Psychroserpens ponticola: one gene and its partner. The protein of the gene in region 1 interacts with the protein of each later gene in a pairwise test. Links are inferred from orthologs where the notes say so. Each region holds a gene or a part of one and is shown in the gene's direction. Other genes may lie near its edges. The genes, in order: pepE and pepT.

The links.
Region 2: the proteins of pepE (region 1) and pepT interact in binary tests that used the Escherichia coli proteins (3 or more experiments, as listed by UniProt). The link is inferred for Psychroserpens ponticola from one-to-one orthologs.

Annotation. Positions count from the first base shown.
Region 1 is NZ_CP116221.1:3,025,172-3,028,172, forward strand. The notes cover bases 117-2,885. They hold pepE (dipeptidase PepE), read left to right. Parts: upstream 117-1,031; coding sequence 1,032-1,739; downstream 1,740-2,885. Other genes in these bases: MUN68_RS13400 (carboxypeptidase-like regulatory domain-containing protein), read right to left, coding at 117-882; MUN68_RS13415 (GNAT family N-acetyltransferase), read right to left, coding at 1,892-2,317; MUN68_RS13420 (M15 family metallopeptidase), read left to right, coding at 2,402-2,885. Outside these bases: MUN68_RS13395 (carboxypeptidase-like regulatory domain-containing protein), read right to left, coding at 1-83; more of MUN68_RS13400, read right to left, coding at 70-116; more of MUN68_RS13420, read left to right, coding at 2,886-3,001. UniProt on the Escherichia coli protein: Hydrolyzes dipeptides containing N-terminal aspartate residues. May play a role in allowing the cell to use peptide aspartate to spare carbon otherwise required for the synthesis of the aspartate family of amino acids.
Region 2 is NZ_CP116221.1:893,700-896,909, reverse strand. What follows is about bases 194-3,171. They hold pepT (peptidase T), read left to right. Parts: upstream 194-1,050; coding sequence 1,051-2,292; downstream 2,293-3,171. Other genes in these bases: MUN68_RS03965 (hypothetical protein), read left to right, coding at 2,541-3,171; MUN68_RS03970 (hypothetical protein), read left to right, coding at 2,341-2,544; MUN68_RS03980 (universal stress protein), read left to right, coding at 194-929. Outside these bases: more of MUN68_RS03980, read left to right, coding at 99-193; more of MUN68_RS03965, read left to right, coding at 3,172-3,209. UniProt on the Escherichia coli protein: Cleaves the N-terminal amino acid of tripeptides.

The DNA of each region.
Region 1 (3,001 bases):
CCTTGTATTTCAATAGATTGAGAAAATATAAAACCAATCTGAACTAAGCATAAAATTAAAAAAAGCTTTTTAATCCTTGTCATTCTTTTTATTTAAAAAAGATTGGCTCTTCAAGCTAAGAACTTCAAGAAATTCTAACTCTTTTCCGATGTTAAGCAAGGTAAAATCAAAGCTTTCATCATCTTCCACATATCTAATAAATTCTTCGACACGATGTTCTGGAATATTAAAATTATCAACTAAAAACGAAGACCCAAAATAGTATTTAATTGTACTCACTGGAACTTCAGCTATTCCTGCAGCTTTTTTATCCTTTACTTTAGATCTAAACAATGGCAACAACAATTGACCTACAACATTACGAATGTTTAAACCATTCACCATCGTTTGTGATTGCGAATGCATGGCTATATTATTGATCTCAGTTCTATTATCATCAGTAAATTCATACTCATCACTTTTCTTTATTCCGAAGTAAAGTGCATCCAGTTTAGGATTGAACGTTTTTACACTTTTAATGTCTGTATCTAAAACTCCCGAGAGTCCTTTAGTCATGACTAGAACTTCATCCAATTTATTGATTTCCTCAATTAAAATTACACGAATACGCTTTGAATCTAAAATAGCCTGACTCACTTTAAAATCAAAATTCTGATATTGTAACGCTCTAATTTCAATAAAATCATTTAAAGTAACTGGAAGTGTAAATTCACCATTTTCGTCAGTGACAGCGCCTTTATTTGATGATGTATTATATACGGTTATTCCTTCAATGTCATTCCCTTCTACAATAATTTTCCCCTCGACAATAACACGTTTAACATCTTGAGACATTGCACAAAAACTTATGCAAAACAGTAAAATTGGCAGTAGCTTTTTCATAGGTTAGTTATTTAATATAAAAATAAATTCTCTTGATTTAAATTCAACATAAAGCCTTGTAAACTTTTGTTAAATTAAAGGTTTACTTAAATTTACAATAAATTAAATGAAGTCTACAATTGACATTCTAATAGTTTAAAATAGTTTCCATGAAAAATATTATTATAGCAAGTACATCAACCATTCATGGCAGTGGTCCTTTAGAATATTTATTAGATGAACTCACCGTTTTTTTCAAAGACACGTCAGAAATACTATTCATTCCATATGCTAGACCTGGCGGAATTTCTCATGATGAATACACTTCAAACGTCAATAAAGCATTTAGTCAAATAGGAAAAGTGGCTAAGGGCATTCACGAGTTTGAAGATCCAAAAACAGCTATAGCAAATGCCAAAGCTATTTTTACTGGAGGAGGAAACACCTTTGTATTGGTTAATCAACTCTATAAAAATGGGTTGTTAGAATCTATTAAACAAGCTGTTAATTCTGGAACTTCATACTTAGGAACAAGTGCTGGAAGTAATATTTGCGGACTTACAGTAAACACGACTAACGACATGCCAATTGTGTATCCACCAAGTTTTAAAACGTTTGGCTTTGTCCCTTTTAATATTAATCCGCATTATTTAGATCCTGATCCTACAAGTACACATAAAGGTGAAACACGAGAAACACGTATCAAAGAATTTCATGCTTTTAACACACAACCTGTTGTTGGAATTCGTGAAGGAAGTTGGTTAGCCGTAAATGGAGATTCTATTATTTTAAAAGGTTCCTTAAGTGCTCGAATATTTGAACATGGCAAATCTCCTTATGAAGTTGAGCCTGGAATTGAATTAAATACATTAAAATAAATAAGCCTCATCGATTAGGATGAAGCTTTTAGAGCGAGAGACCAGGTTCGAACTGGCGACATTCAGCTTGGAAGGCTGACGCTCTACCAACTGAGCTACTCTCGCATTCTGAGCGCAAATATATAAATACGAAGTACTTTTCAAAGAAAAAACTATAACTTTTTCAAAAAATGATAGCCTAAAATTTCAAAACCTTCATTATAGTAAAATTTATGTGAAGAATAGTTTTGAACATAAGTATTTAATTCTGCTGCTTTTACACCTTTGGTTTTCACGTGATTATAAATCCATTCTAAAAATTGTTTTCCTAAACCTTTATTTCTGTAGTCTTCCGAAATGAATACATGATCTAATTCAACACTCTTTCCTGCATAATGCCGCGTGCAATACCAAAGCCCAGAAACGCCAATCAATTTTTGACGATCAAAAATTACAGCACATTCATAATTTTCAGTAACCATTACTGCAAAACGTTCTTTTAAAATATCATCAGAACATTTATGGCTCGTTAATTGTTGTACTAATGGTATAATGTCATTTATTTGGGAAGGCTCTAAAATTTGAAACTGAAATGACATAATTATTAATTTTTAAGTGAAGATAATTATTTCTAACTGAAATCGAATTAGTAAATTCACTTATCCATTAAGCAAAAAAACATATTGAAACGTAGACAATTTATAAAAACAACATTAGCTTCTGGACTTGCATTATCTATAGCTCCACAATTAGCCTTTCAATCTCATTCAAGTTCAATTAATTATGAAGAATTGATTGGAAAAGGCAATCCTGATCTCTTAGGCGAAGGATTTCAATTAAGAAAAGAAGCACATGATGCTTTTGTAAGATTAAAAACTGAAGCCCTTAAAAGTGACATTCACATTCAAATTGTGTCTAGTTATAGAAGTTTCGATCATCAAAACAGAATTTGGGAACGTAAATACAACAGAAACATTAATACAGGATTAACGCCTCAAGAAAGCATTAAAAAAATTATAGAATACTCAACCATACCAGGAACTTCTAGACACCATTGGGCAACAGATATTGATATTATTGATGCCAATGTTTCACAACCTTCATCTGTTTTACAACCAAGACATTTTGATGGTAATGGTTGTTTTAGAAAGCTCAAATTATGGATGAATCACAATGCAAATGCTTTTGGGTTTCACCTTGTATATACAAACCAACAAAACCGTAAAGGTTTCAAATATGAGCCTTGGCATTATAGTTACAAACCACTTTCTAGTCACTATTTA
Region 2 (3,210 bases), 2.1 Mb from region 1 along the record:
ATTTTTTTAAAGGTCAATAATAGATTTAAAATATGCCAATTATCATATTTTATATGCAATAGTTTCTCTATTTTTGAATATAAATTAAATTAAAAATCATGAAAAAAATCATAATTCCTGTCGATTTTTCACAGCAATCAGAATACGCTCTAGAAACAGCTGCAGCTCTTGCTAAAAAACATAATTCAGAACTAATAGTAATGCATATGTTGGAGCTTTCAGAATCAATATTTTCATCTTCAAGTTCAGATAAAAATGAAGAAACTGCATTTATGCTATTGGTTACTAATAAGAAATTTGAAAGTTTTTTAGACAAACCTTATTTAGAAGGCATCACTGTTACTCCAATGATTAAAAATCATAAAGTTTTAAAAGAAGTAGATGAAATTGCAAAAGAAATTGATGTAGATTTAATCGTTATGGGATCTAGAGGTCACAATGATTATGATGGTGTACTACTTGGATCAAATACCGAGAAAGTTGTGCGTCATAGTGAAATCCCTCTTCTGGTAGTTAAATCCAAGCCAGAAACTATTGACTTTGAAAACATCGTAATTGCTACAGATTTTTCTGCAGATAGTGCGTCTGCAGCCAAAGTTGCTATAAAATTACTTAGTGATCTTAGCAAAAAAATAACATTATTACATATTAACCTTCCTAATGCTCATTTTTTAAGTACAGATGAAATTGAAGAAAAGGCATCTAAGTTCTTAAAAGAAACAAATCTTGAAAATCTGAAAGATGGTATTGTTTTAATTTCAGACTATAATGTTGAAGAAGCGATATTAGGATATGCAGATAAACATAATATGGATGCTATTGGAATGATTACTGAAGGCCGAACTGGTTTAAGTCATTTATTTGGCGGAAGTATTTCTGAAGATTTAGTTAATCATTCTACATTACCAGTATTTACTTTTAAAAAGTAAGATTAAAATACTCTAAAAAAAGCACCTTGATTTATTTTAAGGTGCTTTTTTATATCGTAAATTTATAACCATTACAATACTAATTAGCATTTGAATTTTTATTTTTGAAAAAACATCAACCATGATAAACAAACAACACCTTATCGATAGATTTATAAGTTACGTCACTATCGATACGGAATCAGATCCAGAAAGCAACACGACTCCAAGTACAGCTAAACAATGGGATTTAGCTAATAAATTGGCAGAAGAACTTAAAACGATTGGCTTGAGTGATGTGACCATTGATGATAAGGCATATATCATGGCAACCTTACCAAGTAATGTAGATCACGATGTACCAACCATAGGTTTCATTTCTCATTTTGACACAACTCCAGACTTCACAGGTGCGAATGTAAATCCGAGAATTATTGAGGATTATGATGGAAAAGACATTACCTTAAATGAATCTGAAAACATTATTCTGTCACCAGATTATTTTGAAGATTTATTGCTTTATAAAGGGAACACATTAATTGTTACTGATGGAACCACGCTATTAGGTGCAGATGATAAAGCTGGAATTACTGAAATTGTTTCTGCTATGGAATACTTAATTCAACATCCAGAAATTAAACATGGTAATATTAGAATTGGCTTCACTCCAGATGAAGAAATAGGTCGAGGTGCTCATCATTTTGATGTAGAACAATTTGGAGCAGATTGGGCTTATACGATGGATGGTAGTCAGATAGGCGAATTAGAATACGAGAATTTTAATGCTGCTGGCGCAAAAATACATGTCAAAGGAAAAATTGTACATCCAGGTTATGCCAAAGGAAAAATGGTCAACTCTATGTATATTGCAACCGAATTTATAAACGCGTTACCAAGACTTGAAACACCAGAACACACTGAAGATTATCAAGGATTCTTTCACTTGTATAGTATTGACGGTAAAGTAGATGAAACCATACTTCAATATATCATAAGAGATCACGATAAAAATCATTTTGAGGCACGTAAAGAAATGCTTAGCAAACTAGCAAATGATATCAATTCTGAATATGGTCGAGAAGTGATTACTATTGAGATAAAAGATCAGTATTTCAATATGAAAGAAAAGGTAGAACCTGTGATGCATATTGTTGATATTGCTGAAGATGCAATGAAGTTATTAGGTATTGAACCCTTAATTAAACCTATTCGTGGCGGAACTGATGGTTCTCAATTAAGTTATATGGGATTGCCTTGTCCTAACATTTTTGCTGGTGGACATAATTTTCATGGACGTTATGAATATGTGCCTGTAGAAAGTATGATAAAAGCTACTGAAGTGATTTGTAAAATTGTAGAGTTGACTGCTGAAAAAAATCGATAATTTTCGACACGTAATTCTAACTGGAAATCATTAAAAAAAATTCATAAAATGAAAGAGAAACAAAGTTGGTCAGAGAAACCTATTCCGAGTCTAATAATATCAATTATCGGATTATTATTTATAATTTTTGCATTAGTAAATCTTTTAGGATTTGTAAAAGAACCAATAAATAATACCTCTAGCATATTCGGAATACTCTTCGGATTGATTTTGATTTATCCAATTTTCAAGAAAAAGCAAAAAAAGAATTGAAAATTAAATATATAACACTCGCCTTTCTACTGATTTTGGCTTCCTGTAATGAAAGCAAAAAAACCACTAAAGAAGAGAAATACCTAAAAGAATCTTATAAAGAGCAAAAAAGTGATGAATCTCTTTCTAAACATTCAGAACATTTTGATTCATTAACCAACATCTACTCAAACTATAAGTATCTAATTTCAATCGACGCTCCTGACCATTGGGAAATTGATTTTGGAACTGCAAAACATAGCATTTTTCGTGGGAATGACCCAGAACTTGCGCTTACGTTTTCAATCGTTGTTGTTGAGCCAAAAACTGAATTAAAGCATTCTAAAAATGCCTGGGAATTTTATCTTGACAATAAAACCAAACAAGATGCAGAATTAAAGACTATTGTTAAAACACAATTTAATTCTGAAATTCAAAATTATAAGGCCAATAAAAGCTATATTAGAAATATTATTTCAGCTAATCATGCTTATGATTTTTTAGTAAAAAGTACTGATTTAGAGTATTTAAATCACGTTATAAATCATCAAATTTATAACAACGACTATATTTATACATTAACAGCTCACATGCCCAAAATTGTTTACGACGAACAACCTGAATATTTTGAACGCTTGTTTAATTTGATAACATTTCTACCACATTCGGAAAAAATTAACGAATAAA